Regions from separate parts of the Bradyrhizobium sp. 31Argb genome, predicted to be linked through region 3. Evidence: riboswitches for the same ligand, from Rfam matches in the RefSeq annotation. Region 3 holds a riboswitch; each other region holds the start of a gene.
The links. Region 3 has a riboswitch for S-adenosylmethionine ahead of AAFX91_RS24895 (homoserine O-acetyltransferase). Riboswitches for the same ligand answer to the same signal wherever they lie in the genome.
Positions count from the first base shown of each region.

Region 1 (6,111 bases), on a different contig from region 3:
AATTGCGGGATAGGCCCGAGCCCGAGGCCCAGTGTGCCGCCCAAAATGATCTGCCAGATCGCGGACGAAAGGATCATGGTCGACGGCAGTTTCATGTTGCCGGTGCCGCGCAATACGCCCGCCATGGTGTTCATCAGCCACGGCAGCACGGCGCCGCCGAAGAAGATCTGGCTGTAGGCGATCGCCTGCGCCAGCACATTGCCGCGGCCGCCGAGCAATTCCAACAGATGCGGGCCGAAGATCAGCATGCCCAGCATGAAGACGAGCCCGAAGGTGATGCCGATCAGAAGCGCATGCGCCGCAAGCGTGGAGGCACGCTCGGTCTCGCCGGCGCCGAGCGCCCGCGCGATCGCGGAGGCCACTCCGCCGCCCATGGCGCCGCCGGACATCGTCATGGTCAGGATCACGCAGGGAAACACCAGCGCCATCGCGGCCAGCGATTCCACGCCAAGCCGGCCGATATAGGAGGTCTCCGCGATCACCACGCAGGTGCCGGCCGAGAGCGCGATCACGTTGGGCCAGGCAAGCCACAGCAGCGTGCGCAGGATCGGCCCGTCGAGCAGGCGGTTGCGGGCCGGCGCCGTCACCGGCGGCGGCAGCGGGCGCTCTTCCTCGTCGACAGGTATTTCGGCAACCGCAATATCGGGCATTTCCACTCCGACGCCCGCGGTCTGAATGCCGCGGCGCGGGTGCTTCCCTACCACGGCCGCGATCAATTCCACGTGCGCCCGGCGCAGGGGGCCCCTGCGCGATTGGCCGATCGCCCGGACGAATGGCGCCCTGGCGCGGCCCGCAGGCTTCAGATGCACCGGGATGTGCCGGCCACGGCCCGTCACCAGCCCCTCGACCAAGCCGATCGGCACGCTGGCGCAGGCCTGCCTGCCGGCATGTTCGCTCCCGTTCCGGTTGCTGCGAGGTTGGCCGCTTTGACTCGCACGAAATTCGCGCCGACGGAATACCGCAACGACCGTGGCGAAGCGCACGGTCAGCCTAGGTTCCTACTGTGGCTTTGCTGCACGCGAACGCAAACATTACTCGCGGCAGTCGCATCCTCGCCAAAAAAGCTTCTCCGTGCCGCCACGAATTCGGTCCACGAAGCCTCGACCATACTTGGGGAGATGGTTATGCGGGCGACCAGACTATCTGCGCCAGTGGTGTCCACAGGCGCCACGGCAGAGATCGAGCGGCTTCAGCATGAGCTGGCCGGGTTCAATGAGCGAATCACCGAACTTGAAAAACAGCATCCCGAGGCTTCAAAGCTGGAGGCGCTGAGGGCGAGCGCGTTGCTGCTGGCCCGGCAAATCGATGAGCTGCGCTGTTCGAGCTCGACCGACCTGACCGAACTGCTCGCGAAGTAGGTCGCAGGACCACAAGAACAGCGGCAACGCTCTGAGGCTTAGCCGGGTGCGCTGGTCAAGGGCTTCCATGCCGCGAGCGCCGCGCGCGCGACGCGTTCCAGCTCCCGCCGTGTCGCGCCGTCGCGTGCCTGGATCGACATGCCCTGTTGCACGGTGACGTAGTATCGCGCGATCGCCGCGAGATCGGCACTTGCTGATATCTCGCCTGATGCCACGCCCTCCTGCAGGCGCTGCCGTAAATCCTCGACATTCTTCGCGCGCATTGCGATCAGCTCGCGCCGCACCGTTTCGGACTGCTCAGTCGTATGCAGCGCCGACAGCACTACCAGGCATCCCGGCGGCCGGTTCCGTCGCGTGAACGACTTCGCCGTCTGCATAAGATAGCTTTCCACGGCCTCATAAGCGGTAGGCGCGCGAGCGATGCCACCCCATATCTCCGGCCCCTGGGTCGCGCCGTACAATTGCAGCGCTTGCCGGAACAGTTCTTCCTTGCAGCCGAAGGCTGCATAGAGGCTTGGCGAAGCGATCCCCATCGCCGTGGTGAGATCAGCCATCGAGGCCCCTTCGTAGCCCTTGACCCAAAACACCTCCATGGCGCGTACGAGCGCAGCATCCTTGTCAAAGCCCCTGGGGCGACCTCGTTCCACCATCCGTCCACCCGATTTCTGTGTCGTTCACTAAATTAATGCGCTTGACGTCCCAGCGCAACGGACCTATTTCTGTATCGATCGACATATAAATGGAGATGGATCATGAGCGCATTGCAGGGAAAGCGGGCGTTGGTGACGGGCGCAAGCCGCGGGATTGGCGCTGCGATTGCAAGGCGGCTCGCCGCCGATGGCGCCAATGTTGCAATCACCTATGAACGTTCGGCCGACAAGGCGCAGGCGGTGGTGGCCGAGATCGAACGCTTGGGCCGGCGGGGACTTGCGATCAAGGCCGACAGCGCCGATGCCGCCGCGGTCAAGGCGGCCGTGGATCAGGCCGCCAAGGCATTCGGCGGGCTCGATATTCTCGTCAACAATGCCGGCATCCTCAGGACCGGACCGATCGACCAACTGAGCCTTGAAGACATCGATGCGACGCTTGCGGTCAACGTCCGGGCGGTGGTGGTCGGATCGCAGGCCGCGGCAGCGCATATGGGCGAAGGCGGCCGCATCATCTCGATCGGCAGCAATCTCGCGACCCAGGTGCCCGGTCCCGGCCTGAGCCTGTACTCGATGAGCAAATCGGCGCTGATCGCCTGGACAAAGGGCCTGGCGCGCGATCTCGGCAGCCGCGGCATCACCGTCAACATCGTGCATCCGGGCTCGACCGACACCGACATGAATCCCGCTGAAGGCGAGCAGGCGGCCTTCCAGCTGGCGCGGATGGCGATCCCCCGCTACGGCAAGGCCGACGACGTCGCAGCGCTGGTCGCATTCGTGGCCGGCCCGGAGGCGCGCTCGATCAATGGCGCGGAGTTCACCATCGACGGCGGCGCCAACGCGTGAACGGCTGGACTTCGTGCACCATGCTGGCCGGGGCGTAGCGCCCCGGCCTTTGTCATGATCCTCGCAGCGCGCTCCAGGTGAGTGCGCTTGATCACACCCTGAAATGCTTGGAGAGCTTCAGGCCCTGGGCCTGGTAGTTCGAGCCGATGCGCTGGCCGTACATCGCATCGGGCCGGGCGAGCATCTTCTCATAGACGAGGCGGCCGACGATCTGGCCATGCTCGAGGATGAACGGCACCTCGCGCGAGCGCACTTCCAGCACGGCGCGCGCGCCCTGCCCGCCGGCGCCGGCATAGCCGAAGCCGGGATCGAAGAAGCCGGCATAATGCACGCGGAATTCGCCGACCAAAGGATCGAACGGCACCATCTCGGCGGCGTAGTCCGGCGGCACCTGCACGGCTTCCTTCGAGGCGAGGATATAGAACTCGCCGGGATCGAGGATCAGGCTGCCGTCGGGGCGCGCGCGGATCGGCTCCCAGAAATCATCGACCGGATAGCCGCCGCGACGATCGACGTCGACCACGCCGGTATGGCGCTTGGCGCGATAGCCGACGAAGCCGCCGGAATTCTCGCCCGAGAGATCAACCGAAACCGCGACGCCATTTGTAAGATCGGCATCGTCGATATCGACCAGGCGTTCGGCGTCATGCAGCGCGTCGAGCTCGGCGGCGCTGAGGATGGCATCGCCGGTGCGGAAGCGCACCTGCGACAGCCGCGAGCCCTCGCGCACCAGGATCGGAAACGTCTTGGGGCTGATCTCGGCATAGAGCGGGCCGTGATAGCCGGCACCGATCATGTCGAAACGGCGCGTGCCGTCGGCGATCACGCGGGTGAAGACGTCGAGCCGTCCGGTCGAGCTCTTCGGATTCGCGGCTGCGATGATCTCCGGCGGCAGCGCGAGGCTCTCCAGCAGCGGCACGATGTAGACGCAATTGGTCTCCAGCACCGCGTCGTCGGCGAGATCGATCTCGTGCAGCTTCAACTCATCGATGCGCTCGGCAACGGTGGCGCCGGGACCGGGGAGAAAGCTCGCGCGCACGCGATAGGCGATGTCGCCGAGGCGAAGATCGAGGCTCGCGGGCTGGATCTGGCTCTCGACAAAGGGATAGACCGGCAGGATCAGGCCTGCATCCGCCATCGCCGCGATCATGCGGTCAGGCAGGATCCCATTGGCATCGTCTTGCAGCACGAACGACACGGACGCGGTCCCTCAAGACGGCTTAGAGCCACAAAAGGCCCAACAAATGGATTTTACCGGTTAGCCGATGCCCGCCTTGACGGAAAGAGCGGGAACGAATATCAGCATGACTTATCCCGTGGTGATTTGAGCCGGCCGGCTTGCAGCCACGTTAAATAAGTCGCTAAACAGGCCGGGGACCTCAGCGATCCCGGCCCTTTAGGCCGGTTTTTTTGTGACCATTTTCGAAAGGATGGTCACGTTGGAGGTCCTATGTCCGAGTCCAAATCATCCGCCCGCTACCGCCCCGAAACCCGGCTGGTTCATTCCGGCACGCTACGCTCACAATTCGGCGAGACGTCCGAAGCAATATTCCTGACCCAAGGGTTCGTCTACGCGACCGCCGAGGAATGCGAGGCGCGGTTCAAGGGCGAGGATCCCGGCTTCCTCTATTCGCGGTTCTCCAACCCCGACGTGTCCATGTTCGAGCGCCGCATGATCGAGCTCGAAGGCGCGGAAGCTGCGCGCGCGACCGCGACCGGCATGGCGGCGGTGACGACCGCGATCCTCGCGCCGCTGAAGGCCGGCGATCACGTGGTGGCCTCCAAGGCGATGTTCGGCTCGTGCCGCTACGTGGTGGAGGATCTCTTGCCGCGCTACGGCATCCAGTCGACGCTGGTCGACGGGCTAGACCTCGACCAATGGAAAAAGGCGATCCGGCCGAACACGAAGACGTGTTTCCTCGAAAGCCCGACCAATCCGACGCTCGACGTGCTCGACATCGGCGCCATCGCGGAAATCGCGCATCAGGGCGGCGCGCGATTGATCGTCGACAATGTGTTCGCCACCCCGATCTGGCAGAGCCCGCTGTCGCTCGGCGCCGACGTCGTGGTTTATTCCGCGACCAAGCATATCGACGGCCAGGGGCGCTGCCTGGGCGGCGTCATCCTTTCCTCCGAGGCTTTCATCACCGAGCACATCCATAACTTCCTGCGCCAGACCGGACCGTCGATGTCGCCGTTCAATGCATGGGTGCTGCTGAAGGGGCTGGAGACACTGGCGGTGCGTGTCCGCGCGCAGACCGAGACGGCCGCGAAGATCGCGGACGTACTGGCAAGTCATCCGAAGATCACGCGGCTGATCTATCCCGGCCGCGCCGATCATCCGCAGGCGGCCACCGTGAAGAAGCAGATGCGGTCGGGATCGACGTTGATCGGGTTCGAGGTGAAGGGCGGCAAGGCCGGCGCATTCCGCTGCCTCAACGGGCTCAAGATCTCGCGCATCTCCAACAATCTCGGCGATGCCAAGAGCCTCGTCACCCATCCCGCCACCACGACGCATCAGCGCCTGGGGCCGGACGCGCGCGCCGAGCTAGGCATCAGCGAAGGCTTCATCCGCTTCTCCGCGGGCCTCGAGCACGCCGACGATCTGATCGAGGATTTTGTCGAGGCGCTGGAGACGGTGTGATCCAAGGCGAATGGCGAATAGGGAGTAGCGAGTAGGGTCAAGCCCCATTCGCTATTCGCCACTCGCCATTCGCTTTCAGCTTACATCGGCCTGTACGTCCGCACATCCGCCGGCACGTTGACGCCGAGCTTGATCTGGCCGACCGACTTGATGATGTCGTCGCCGAGCAACTGGGCGAAGCAGGCATAGCCCCAATCATTCATGTGCAGGCCGTCGGCGATCACGAAGCTGTCGATCGGGATCGACTGCTTCTCGTGCCATTCACGCATCACCTCAAAGCGCGGGAAGATGCTGACATGGCGGAGCTCGGCGACGTGGTTGAGCAGCCGGATCATCTTGTTGGCGCTGGCGGCGCGCTCGGTGACGCGCGGCGAGTATTGGGGATCGACCAGCACGACGTCCGCGCCGGCCGTCTGGATGCGCGCCACGCCATCCTCGACCATCTTTTCGGTCTCGCGCGGGTCGAGGTCGCGCAATACCGCATTGGTGCCGACCTGCCAGATCACGAGGTCCGGATGCGCATCGATCACCTCGGTCTGCAGGCGCCGCATCATTTCGGGCGCGTCTTCGCCGCCCCTGCCGCGGTTGACGACACGGATGTCGGCGCCGGGATATT
Region 1 is NZ_JBEGDB010000342.1:1,095-7,205, forward strand. Features, by position in the region: gene AAFX91_RS36730 (MATE family efflux transporter) at 1-650, opposite strand, end outside; gene AAFX91_RS36735 (hypothetical protein) at 1,125-1,358, shown strand; gene AAFX91_RS36740 (TetR/AcrR family transcriptional regulator) at 1,397-2,008, opposite strand; gene AAFX91_RS36745 (SDR family NAD(P)-dependent oxidoreductase) at 2,111-2,851, shown strand; gene AAFX91_RS36750 (2'-deoxycytidine 5'-triphosphate deaminase) at 2,943-4,049, opposite strand; SAM riboswitch at 4,158-4,237, shown strand; gene AAFX91_RS36755 (O-succinylhomoserine sulfhydrylase) at 4,302-5,495, shown strand; gene AAFX91_RS36760 (SGNH/GDSL hydrolase family protein) at 5,576-6,111, opposite strand, start outside.
Region 1: linked by a shared signal. The riboswitch ahead of AAFX91_RS36755 (O-succinylhomoserine sulfhydrylase) and the one ahead of AAFX91_RS24895 (homoserine O-acetyltransferase) in region 3 are both predicted to bind S-adenosylmethionine.

Region 2 (6,111 bases), on a different contig from region 3:
TGGTCTGCGGACTAGCCTTCGAGTAGTTGCCGCAGCCGAACCATTCGCAGAAGCCGCAATAGGTACAAGGGCCTATCGTGACGCCGAGCGGGTTCGTATATGCCTGTGCGAGATTCCCGGAGGGTTGCGGAAAGGGCTTGTAGCCCATCTCCTGAGCCGCCTGTGCGAACAGCGTCGGGCCGTAGGGCTGCCTCTGCGGCGGCGTCGGATACTCGCGGGACCGCGCTCCCTCGAAGGGATTGCCGCCCGGCTGTATCCGCCCTTTTATGTTGCCGGCTTTGCCGGACGTGCCGCACAGATACTCGAACTTGTCGTAATGGGGCTCGAGGTCATCATAGGTAATCCCCCAGTCCTGGATCGTCATGTCCTCGGGCAGGAATTTTTCGCCATAGCGCCCCACCAGATGCGTTCTCAGCTCGAAGTCGCTGGGCAGGAAGCGCCACGTCTCGGCATTCCAATGCACGCCGCCGCCGCCAACGCCGTTGGGCGGCATGAAGGATCCCCAGCTGCGGATGGGCAGGGCCGTCTGACTGGCGTTGTTACGGAAGGTCATCGTCAGCTGTTCCGGCCGGAGGAATAGATCGTGGCGGATGCGGTAGCGCAGCTCATCTTGCGCATAGGCCGGCGGGAAATCGGTCGCCGTGTCGCGCCACGGGCCGCGTTCGATCGCCACCACGTTCAATCCGGCACCAGTCAGCTCATGCGCCACGATGGAGCCAGTCCAGCCCAGCTCAATAATCACCACATCAGTTGCTGGCAATTTGCGCGTCATATTCCCGATACTCCGGACGAGACTTATTTGCGCCTTTCGCGCCTATTCGGGTAGGCCAGCAATGCCAATCGGTGGCAGCGGATAGCGCTCGTTGTGCCGCTCAACCCAGTCGCGGTAATCATAGCGCGCGCCGGGAAATCCGATCATCTTCCAGCCGACCATGTCGCGGTTGCCGCCGTAAACTGGGTCAGCGAAGAAACCCTCCCGCGTGTTCTGCAGCAGATACTCGAAGAATGCGCGACCGCTAGTTCCTTCCAGTTGCACCTCGCCTTTCTCCAGCCCGGAGAGAACCTTGTCCTTCTCATCGTCGGGAATCTGGGCGAAGGGCTTTCCTGCGTAGGTGGCGCGACAATATTTGTCCAATGCGGCCAGCGCCTGGCGATACCGCGCTGCCGGGGTCAACGGCGACTGATCTCCCTGCTCCGGCGTTCCGTCGGCGAACGGCCCGTGCATGTAGAGCCCCTGGGCGCTGCCATACGATCCCAAAAGTTGCCGGTCGATAAAGACCGCACAGCCGGCATCCTTGCCCCCCGGCGTCTGCGGGTCCGGCGGGATCAGCCGGTCGACGAGCGCTTCGACGGCCGCTCCTTCTTCCGGAGTGAAATACGCCCATGGCCCAGGCCGCACCGCTGTTGGTGGAGTGCCGGCACTTGGTCCCCACGGCAAACTGCCCTTGACGACCAGCGCGCGAGCGGAGGTCACCGAAAACACCAAAGCCATGGCGGTGGTTATGAGTAATTCGCGGCGGCGCACGCCGTGATTGGAGCGCGACGAGCCGGGTATTCCCTCCCCGGCACTATCAGCACCGGGGGCCGTCTTCCGGATACCGTTGGCGCTCAGCGAAATCTCTTTCGCGACCATAGTGCTCCCCTGGATCGTGAAGTCGGAATTCCAAGGTGGCGCATTAAAACACCAAGATAGCACAGTCTAAACGGTTCTCAAGTCGAGTGCGTCCAGTTCGGCAATTCAGGCCGCGGCAAGGCGGGGTTCGGCGTGGCTCTTTGGGGTACGATGCGCCGGGCTTGCCTGAAAGAGCTTGAGCGTGAACTGATCGCGTATTGCAATGCACACCCATGAAATCGAATCGTCTAAGCGGTAGAGTGTTGCTCAAGCAAGAGAGATTTACGACCGGGTTAAGCTGAAAGTACATCTGCATCAGCGTGACCGTTCAGGGCGATCGCTCCAACTTGATTATGCGCGCGCCACTTCCGATCAAGATCGATAGGTGAAACTCCAATTGTTCTTCATGCTACGTTGCGGTCCATTTTTTGCTTCCTCGTAAAAGCGTTTGACACGCCAACTTTACGAGAAGCCCTTGTGCTTGCTCGTATGCGAATTCGCGTTGAACGACGTCGCGCAAGATCAACATCATCAACTGAGACACCATCGCCCCGCTCCGATGCATCCGGCAGACTACGGCAACCGCGCACCACTATCCTCGACGTCCCGATTAAGCCACAACGCATCGAGGCAATCGGTCGCCGAAAGATTCGTTGTGTCAGTAGGGCAGCCAATGACCGTCTAAAATGGCAGGGCAAAGCCGCAAACACGTCCGGCACCCTAATCCGTCTTTGGCAAGCTTCCGAGAGCGGCCCGGCTCCGCAGTCGCCCGTCCGGTCCGCGGTCCCGATCCGCAGAGGAGCGGCTCTCTTATCCACCCGAAAACTGCGGGGGCTCAACAGCTCTGGAAGAAACTATCCGAACCCGCTATATTGATGGTGCATCAAGAAGAGGCTGACGCCCTCGCCAACCTGCCATCCCGGGCAAGGTGGTTTCTGCAAGGAGATGCGGCCAATTCGGCAACGTACGGGTCGCGCGGCCGTCAGCCTCCTCGCCTATGCAAGCAATGGAGGTATTTTTTTGAATGACGTATTCGCTGATCCCCTCGATGAGCATCAGAGCGCATTTGTCGATCCCTGGAGTCATCAGCCCCAGAATTGGGGAGATATTCCAGATCACGCGGTGTTCGCTGGGGCATGGCACCTAAACGTCGGAATCGACACTCTTCATGAAGCGCTTTTTCTTGCGCGTGACGACCAAGAGGACCGGCTGTGGTCGCTGACTACATCCGCTGACACGTGCACGCGAGAGAGTCTGACCGCACGCGAGCGCGGCGATCGCGCCTGGATCAAGCGGAAGATCAGTTGTGGCTGTGTGGCCGGAGCGGCTCGCGCCAGAAGCCCGCGCGATGCGGCGACCATCCTAATGAGCAGACTACTCCGCTCTCGCCTTCATTTTTCAGGCTCGGAGCCGCCCTACATGTCTGGCCTGCTCACAAGCCAAGAGATGGCCGCCATTGTAGATGTCTTTGAGCAGGAGTTAAGACGGAATACGGTGGCGGCGGAAGCGGATCAGCGTAAAGATGAAGCCGGCATCATCATACCTCCGGACTAAGGCGGCCTCGGCGGCAAACTGGTAGGCTGTGTTCAAGGAGCTCGATGCCGGTTACGGCACGCCTCGGATGACCTATCCCAGCGCTGCTGGTGTTCGATACGTAGCCCCACGCTGCCGCCCAGAAAGAACTGATGGAGGCTGTCCTTCTCGCCCCGGCTGAGCGAGGCTCCCTCCGTGCCAAACTCGGGGAAGACTCTGGCGAGGAGGGATATGACGTCAGAGCGCTCGTCGAGCGCGGTTCAAAGCCCCAACTCCGAAAGCCCAGGGTGATCGTCCGGACGCCGTCCCAGAGGCCAGTGAAACTTCCGGTCGGCTTCCTTGATGGGAAGGTCATTGATGCAGGCAAACCGGCGTTGCATCAACCCTGCGGCATCATATTCCCAGTTTTCGTTACCATACGAACGGAACCAATTGCCGCTGTCATCATGCCACTCATAGGCGTAGCGGACGGCGATCCGATTATCGGCGAAGGCCCAGAGCTCCTTGATCAGCCGATAGTCGAGCTCCTTTGCCCACTTTCGGGTGAGGAACGCCACGATCTCGGTCCGTCCGTTGGCAAATTCAGAGCGATTCCGCCAACGGCTGTCCGGCGTATAGGCCAGCGACACCTTCTCGGGATCGCGGCTGTTCCATCCGTCTTCTGCCAGGCGAACCTTTTGTGTTGCGCTCTCGAGCGTGAATGGTGGTGCAATGATGGTCATTTCAGTTTCTCCTATACTGACAGGTGCGAGTTGCAAGTATGAACATTCAAGGCTCGGCCATATCCAATTTTACCATCCGGTCGGCCGAGAATCGTGCGCAACGCACTGATGAGCGCCGCATTTTCCTGCGGAGTGCCGATCGTGACTCGCAGCTTGTCGCGCAGCCGATCGGTATCGAACCAGCGGACATAGATGTTCCCCTCCATAAGCTTCGTGACGACTTGGCGTGCGCTGCAGCTGCCATCAAACGATGCGAGCGAAACGAGAACGAAGTTGGCTTGAGATGGGCCGACAGCGAGGTTCAAGTCTTGCAGATTGCGCGAAAGTGTCTCTCGTTCCTTCCGAACTGCCTCCCAAGTGCCGCTCGCATGCGTGCGGTCGTCGAGCCCCGCCGCACCGAGTATCTGGGCGATTGCATCGACGTTGTAGGTGTCCTTCGTTTTGTGAAGGATTGGCTGGATCAGCCTGACATCCGCGAGGCCATAACCCAAGCGGAGACCGGCAAGCGAATATCCTTTGCTCAGGGTGCGGAGCAGAAGGACATTTTGATGCCGCGATATCAGCGTTGTCGCATCATAGCCCAGCGCCGGATCAACGAAATCTACATAGGCTTCGTCAACAACGAGTACCCCCTTAAAGGACGCGGCGAGCCGTTCGATCGTGGCGATTGGAAAAAGCGTTCCGCATGGCGCGTGGGGGTTCGTGAGGAACGCGAGCTGCGCGCCGGCCGCATTCCAGCGGCTCGCAGTTTCCTCGGGCAATTGCCAAGCTTCGGTCAAGGGAACGTCGCAGACGGGCGCCCGATGGAGACCTGCGAGCAAGGAATAGAAGCCATAACCGGGCGAAACGATGCCGACCGCGCGGCCGGGATCGACAAAGGTCGCGAGCGCCAGTCGCAGCAGCTCGTCGCCACCATTGGTGGCAATAACCTGATCAGGCGCAACGCCGTGGGCGCGCGCGGCAACGAGACGAAACGCCATGGCCGACGGATCCGGATAACGCTGGAGTGTGAGGGGAAGAATATTGCTGAGATGCGCCATGACCCTCGGGCTGGGCGGAAAAGGATTCTCATTCGTGTTGAGCTTGATCGCGCCGCTATCGGGCTGGAGCCCCGGTACGTAACCCTCAATTTGGCAAATATGCATTCGTTCGTACATCAGCGTCTCCGCCTGGGCCGGTCAGGTGCATGACCGGCGGATCGCTCCGCGACCAAGATCGGCTGCAACGAAGAGCGATGCAGGCACATATACGGCGCCTTCCAATAGGGACGCGACTGGACGAAGATCTCCGCCGATCGCCGGGCGCGTCGCTCAAGTCAGTCCTTCGCCCGAGCGCGATCGATCGACATTTGGGTCGGCATCATGTTGACGTTCGCGTTGTGGATGACCCACAGGGAGCCGACGACAACAGTCGCGATCAGCAGGCCAGTGAGGAGAAAAATCAACGTGTTGTTCCGCTGCTCTGGCGCGGTTCCGAGATGGAGAAAGAATGCGAGCTGCACCAGCAACTGAGCGACGGCAAGGAGCGTTATCGCCGGCAGGATCATGTCCCTAGCAACGGCACCGCTCATGACTGCTCCAAACGAGAGTGCGGTCAATCCGAGCGACAGAAAAAAGCCTGCTACGTAGGACTTAAGTGTAGCGTGGGGGGCATCATCTGCAATGTGGTTTGGAATACTCGCTCTCGACATCACAGCACCCCGCGCAGGTAAACGAAGGTGAAGACGCAGATCCACACCAGATCGAGGAAGTGCCAGAAGAGGCTGAGACATGCGAGACGCCGACGAATGACCCCATCCAGCTCAAAGTGTGAGGTTTGGTGGATCATCACCGCAAGCCAGATCAGCCCCGCCGTCACGTGCAATCCGTGCGTGCCGACGAGCGTGAAATAGGCCGAGAGGAAGGCGCTTCGGTTCGGGCCCGCTCCCTCTTCGATGAGATGGACGAATTCTCGAACTTCCATGTTGATGAATGCCGCGCCCAACACGAAAGTGATGGCGAGCCACGCGATGACATTTCCCCTGCGGTTGGTCTGCAAGTTGAGTACGGCGACACCAAAGGTGAAGCTGCTCGCCAGCAGCAGAACCGTTTCAACCGCAACATACGACAGATCGAAAAGCTCCCGCCCGCCCGGACCGCCCGCAACATTTGCGGCAAGCACGCCGAAGGTGGCGAACAAGCACGCGAATATCAGGCAATCGCTCATCAGGTAGATCCAGAAACCGAGAACGGTCATCGACCCGTC
Region 2 is NZ_JBEGDB010000033.1:21,986-28,096, forward strand. Features, by position in the region: gene AAFX91_RS09270 (GMC family oxidoreductase) at 1-772, opposite strand, end outside; gene AAFX91_RS09275 (gluconate 2-dehydrogenase subunit 3 family protein) at 815-1,633, opposite strand; SAM-I-IV-variant riboswitch at 2,488-2,589, shown strand; gene AAFX91_RS09280 (hypothetical protein) at 2,633-3,166, shown strand; gene AAFX91_RS09285 (DUF1348 family protein) at 3,406-3,867, opposite strand; gene hisC (histidinol-phosphate transaminase) at 3,879-5,024, opposite strand; gene cyoD (cytochrome o ubiquinol oxidase subunit IV) at 5,183-5,638, opposite strand; gene cyoC (cytochrome o ubiquinol oxidase subunit III) at 5,557-6,111, opposite strand, start outside.
Region 2: linked by a shared signal. The riboswitch ahead of AAFX91_RS09280 (hypothetical protein) and the one ahead of AAFX91_RS24895 (homoserine O-acetyltransferase) in region 3 are both predicted to bind S-adenosylmethionine.

Region 3 (6,111 bases):
TGAAACTATCGGATCGGCCGAAGTCGCCAAGGTGACGCGCGAGGCGCCGGGCCGGATTCCGTTCCTCGTCAAGGATCCGCGCGGCCATGCCGATTTCTATGCCGCGCTCGCGCGCCACGATGCCAAGGGATCGGCCAACAGCATGCGCAGTTTTCAAGGCGCGCGACCATCGATCTACACCATGGCAGAAGCGATCGGACGCGTGCCGACGCCAGCGCTGATCATCTGCGGCGACGAGGACGACAATTGCGTCGAGCCGAGCCTGTTCCTGAAGAAGCATTTGTCAGCGGCGGGGCTGACGTTCTTCCCGAAATCGGGACACGTGCTCAATCTCGAGGAGCCGGCGCTGTTCAACGAGATGGTCGAGCGGTTCATCGCGCTGGTGGAAGCGGGCCGATGGTTGCCGCGCGATCCGAGGTCGATGGTGGCCTAGCTGTCATTCCGGGGCACGCGAAGCGTGAGCTATGATGTGCAATTGCACATCATAGAATCCATTGGGCAGCGTGACCTGCCGCCCAATGGATTCCGGGCCTGCGCCTTCGGCGCATCCCGGAATGACGAGGCAGGAGCGCGCGGCAACAGTCTAAGCCGTCATTCCGGGGCGCGCGGAGCGCGAGCTATGATGTGCAATTGCACATCAGAGAATCCATCGGGCCGCAGAGTTCGTGGATGAATGGATTCCGGGTTCGCGCTTTGCGCGCCCCGGAATGACGGGGAGAGAGCTCAGCGTCCCTTGCCGCCCCTGCTCAGCAGGAACACACCCTGCTCGCCGAACATGTTCCAGACCCACCAGGGCAGGTTCAGCGGCACCGGGCGGCCGTAGAGGTCGAGCGCGACTGCGCGCTCCATCTTGACGTGGATCTCGTCGCAGAGCTGGACGAAATCCTTGATGGTGCAGAAATGAATGTTGGGGGTGTCGTACCAGGTGGCGGGGAGGTTTTCGGTGCGCGGCATGTGCCCGCCGACCAGCAGCTGCAACCGCATCTTCCAGAAACCGAAATTCGGGAACGAGACGATGGCGCGGTGACCGATGCGCAGGAGATTTTCCAGTACCGCCTTCGGCTGCCGCGTCGCCTGCAGGGTCTGCGACAGGATCACGTAGTCGAACGCATCGTCGGCATAGTTGACGAGGTCGGTGTCGGCATCGCCCTGCACCACCGCGAGCCCCTTGGCGACGCAGTGGTTGACGCCTTCGCGCGACAGCTCGATGCCGCGGCCGTCGATGCCGCGGCTCTCCAGGAGCTGCAACAGATCGCCGTCGCCGCAGCCGACGTCGAGCACGCGCGAGCCGGGCTCCACCATTTCGGCGACCAGAACATGGTCCGGACGAAGGCTCGTACTCGCCTGCGGCGCCACGCCGGGCAGCGGTAGGGTTTGTTCCTGAAGCGCCATCACGCGACCCCCGCATCGCCGAGGCCGCGCGCCTTGCCGGCCGACTGCAGGAAAGCGCGGGAGATGTCGAAGAATTCGGGCACGTCGAGCAGGAAGGCGTCGTGGCCCTTGTCGGTCTCGATCTCCGCGAACGAGACCCGCGCGCTGGAGGCATTCAGCGCATGCACCAGCGCCCGCGCTTCCGAGGTCGGGAACAGCCAGTCGCTCGTGAACGACACCACACAGAACCGGGTCTTGATGCCGCGGAACGCCTTCGCCAGCACACCATTATGGTCGGCGGCGATGTCGAAATAGTCCATCGCCCGCGTCAGATAGAGGTAGCTGTTGGCATCGAAGCGCTCGACAAAGGACGAGCCTTGGTAGCGCAGATAGCTCTCGACCTGGAAGTCGGCATCGAAGGAGAATGTCGGCAGTTCGCGATCCTGCATCCGCCGCCCGAACTTGCGATGCAGCGCCGCGTCCGAGAGATAGGTGATATGCGCAGCCATGCGCGCAACCGCGAGCCCGCGATGCGGATGCGTGCCCTGATCGACATAGCGTCCGCCGCGCCAGTCCGGATCGGCCATCACGGCCTGCCGGCCGAGCTCATGAAAGGCGATGTTCTGCGCCGAGTGCCGCGTCGAGCAGGCGATCGCGAGCGTCGAGAACACGCGCTCCGGATAGGCCGCGGCCCATTGCACCGCCTGCATGCCGCCCATGGAGCCGCCGACCACCGAGAACAGCGTCTCGATGCCGAGCCGGTCGATCAGCATCGCTTGCGCGCGCACCATGTCGGGAATGGTGATGATCGGAAAATCCAGGCCCCACACCTTGCCGGTCGCGGGGCTGAGCGAGGCAGGGCCGGTCGAGCCCATGCAGCCGCCAAGCACGTTGGAGCAGATGATGAAGTACTTGGAGGGGTCGAGCGGACGGCCAGGGCCGACCATGGTCTCCCACCAGCCGGGCTTGCCCGTCACCGGATGCAAATTGTTGACATGCTGGTCGCCGGTCAGCGCGTGGCAGACCAGAATGGCGTTGGAGCGCTCGGCATTGAGTTCGCCATAGGTCTGGTAGGCGATCTGGAACGGCGCGAGGTCGATGCCGCAGTCGAGCTTCAACGGCTGATCCATGCCGAACTTTGCTACCGGCGAGGACGGATGATCGGCCTCATGGGCGCGGTCCTCACCCTGGATCGACGGACTCTTGATCGACTGCACCTTGGTCATTGCGGCCCCTTCCTCCGACGCGGAGGTCCCGGACAGAAATCAGGCCATAAAAAAACCCGGCCTGAACAAAGGTTCGGCCGGGATCGATCTGTCCCCGGCCTGTTTAGCAAGTTCTTTAACGTGGCTGCAAGCCGGCCGGCTCAAATGACCACGGAACGCTGGAAAAGTAGTCCCTTACCCGCCCTGCGTCAAGGCAACCGGGGCCGTTAACCTAACCGTGACCTTGAGGCTGAGCTTGCGCCGTCTGGCCCCATGGGACAGAACGGGGGCTCGCACTTCTCCCTCTCCCCGCTCTTGCGGGGCCGGGACGAGCGGAGCTCGCCCTGAGAGGGTTGGGGTGAGGGGCTTTCTCCGCTAACAAGGTAACAGACGGACTCGCGGAGAGTCCCCCTCACCCGAAATTCAAGCTCGCTTGAATTTCGACCTCTCCCCGCACGCGGGGGAGAGGTGAAGAGTTGGCTCCCTGATTGAAGAGAATTGACGGGCCCTAGCATGTCAAAAACGCCTCCGGCGCCGCCCTCGCTGGCCGAGTTGCGCAAAGAGATCGACGCGATCGATGAGCAGGTTCACCGCCTCTTGATGGCGCGTGGCGACATCATCGACCGCCTGATCAGGGTGAAGCAGACCCAGGAAGTCGGCTCCGCGTTCCGGCCGGCGCGCGAAGCCGCCATGATGCGCAGCCTGGTCGAGCGCCATCGGGGCATCCTGCCGCTTGACACCATCGAGAGCATCTGGCGCGTCATCATCTCGACGTTCACTTACGTCCAGGCACCGTTCTCGGTGCATGCCGATGTCTCGGTCGGCGAATCCATGATGCGGGATTCGGCGCGCTTCCATTTCGGCTTCGTGGTGCCCTACGTCTCGCATTTCAGCGCGCAGGCGGCGGTCGAAGCAGTGGCGAAATCGAAGGGCGACCTGGCGCTGGTGTCGGCCATTTCCAGCCGCACGCCATGGTGGATCGACCTCGAGGCCGAGGGCGCCCCGAAGATCATCGCGCGGCTGCCGTTCCTCGAGCGTGCCGATCATCCCGCAGCGCTGCCCGTGTTCGTGATCTCGCGCGTCGCCGACGATGCGATGGTGACCGAAGTCGAGATGTGGAGCGTGCGCGTCTCCGGCTGGAACGCCGAGATCGCCCGCGCGGTGGCGCCGCTCGCTGAAATCGTCGCGGTGCCGGACACCGCCTTCGACGGCGCAGCGCTTTTGGTATCGGTCGCCGGCCGCGGCTTCGAGGAGATCAAAATGGCCCTGATCCGCGCCGGGGCCTCGGTGCGCTCATCGGCCCTCGTCGGCAGCCACGCAACGCGCTATACGGTGCCCCCCGCCCCTAGAATCCGGAGCTAGAGAGTTAGAGATGTCCCGCCCCGTGCCGAATCCCGGCATCCTCGATATTGCGCCCTACACCCCCGGCAAAAGCCCGGTGGCCGAGCCGGGGCGCAAGATGTTCAAGCTTTCCGCCAACGAGACGCCGTTCGGCCCCTCGCCGAAGGCAATCGAGGCCTACAAGCACGCCGCCGAACATCTGGAGGACTATCCGGAAGGCACCTCGCGGGTGCTGCGCGAGGCGATCGGCCGCGCCTACGGCCTCGACCCGAACCGCATCATCTGCGGCGCCGGTTCGGACGAAATCCTCAACCTGCTCGCCCACACCTATCTGTGCGAAGGCTCGGAGGCGATCTCCACCACCCACGGCTTCCTGGTCTATCCGATCGCGACCAAGGCGAACGGTGCAAAGAACGTCGTCGTGCCGGAGACCGACTACACCGCCAGTGTCGATGCGATCCTTGAGGCGGTCACGCCGCGGACCAAGCTGGTCTGGCTCGCCAACCCGAACAACCCGACCGGCACCTATCTGCCGTTCGACGAGGTCAAGCGCTTGCGCGCCGGCCTGCCGTCGGACGTGCTGCTGGTGATCGACGCCGCCTATTCCGATTACGTGGTGCGCAACGACTATGGGCTCGGTCTTGAACTGTGTGCGACGACCGAGAACACGGTGATGACCCACACCTTCTCCAAGATCCACGGGCTCGCGGCGCTCCGCGTGGGCTGGATGTTCGGCCCGGCGCATATCGTCGATGCGGTGAACCGCATTCGCGGCCCCTTCAACGTTTCGAGCCCGGCGATGCTCGCGGCGGTGGCCGCGGTCGAGGACACCGCGCATGTCGAGATGTCCAGGGTGCACAACGAGACATGGCGGAGCTGGGTGACGGACGAGATCCGCAAGCTCGGGCTGAAGGTAACGCCGAGCGTCGCCAATTTCGTGCTGATCCATTTCCCGACCGAAAAGGGCAAGACCTCGGCTGACGCGGATGCGTTCCTCACCAAGCGCGGACTGGTACTGCGGGCATTGAACAATTACGGCCTGCCACACGCGCTGCGCATGACCATCGGCACCGAGGAGGCCAACCGCCTCGTAGTCGAGGGCCTGCACGACTTCATGGATCAGAAGTGAACGCCGCGCCGCACTTCCAGCGTATCGCGCTGATCGGCTTCGGCCTGATCGGCGGCTCGATCGCGCGCGGCGCGCGGGCGCAGGGGCTGGTCGGCGAGATCGTCACCACCGCGCGCTCGGAAAAGACGCGCGCGCGTGTCGCCGAGCTCGGCATCGTCGACCGCGTGGTGGAGACCAATGCGGAGGCGGTTGCGGACGCCGATCTCGTCATCCTCTGCATTCCCGTCGGCGCCTGCGGGCCCGTGGCGGCGGAGATCGCGCCTTACCTGAAGAAAGGCGCCATCGTTTCCGATGTCGGCTCGGTCAAGGGCGCCATCGTCAGGGACATGGGGCCGCATATTCCTGATGGTGTGCACTTCGTGCCGGCGCATCCGGTGGCCGGCACCGAGCATTCCGGGCCTGATTCCGGTTTTGCCGAGCTCTTCATCAACCGCTGGTGCATCCTGACGCCGCCTGAGGGCTCCGACGCGGGTGCGGTCGAAAGGCTGCGTGATTTCTGGGCCGCGCTCGGCGCCAAGGTCGAGATCATGACGCCGGATCATCATGACCTCGTGCTCGCGATCACCAGCCACCTGCCGCATCTGATCGCCTACACCATCGTCGGCACCGCCGACGAATTGGCGCAGGTGACGTCGTCGGAAGTGATCAAATTCTCCGCCGGCGGCTTCCGCGATTTCACCCGCATCGCGGCGTCCGATCCGACGATGTGGCGCGACGTGTTCCTGAGCAACAAGGACGCGGTGCTGGAGATGCTCGGCACCTTCAATGAGGACCTCTCCAAGCTGACGCGCGCGATCCGCCGCGGCGACGGCGAAGCGCTGTTCGATCACTTCACCCGAACCCGCGCCATCCGCCGCGGCGTCGTCGAGATCGGCCAGGATTCGGCCGCGCCGGACTTCGGCCGTCCGCATGCGAATCTGGAGAAGAAGGCGGAGTGACGCTCGTTGTCGTCATTGCGAGGAGCGCAAGCGACGAAGCAATCCATGCCTCCACAAGCGGCGGGATGGATTGCTTCGCTTCGCTCGCAATGACGGCAAGTGTCACCGATGCAGCGTCGCCCGCATC
Region 3 is NZ_JBEGDB010000144.1:2,526-8,636, reverse strand. Features, by position in the region: gene AAFX91_RS24905 (alpha/beta fold hydrolase) at 1-433, shown strand, start outside; gene metW (methionine biosynthesis protein MetW) at 724-1,392, opposite strand; gene AAFX91_RS24895 (homoserine O-acetyltransferase) at 1,392-2,597, opposite strand; SAM riboswitch at 2,680-2,759, opposite strand; gene AAFX91_RS24890 (chorismate mutase) at 3,090-3,938, shown strand; gene hisC (histidinol-phosphate transaminase) at 3,949-5,046, shown strand; gene AAFX91_RS24880 (prephenate/arogenate dehydrogenase family protein) at 5,043-5,984, shown strand; gene AAFX91_RS24875 (hypothetical protein) at 6,087-6,111, opposite strand, start outside.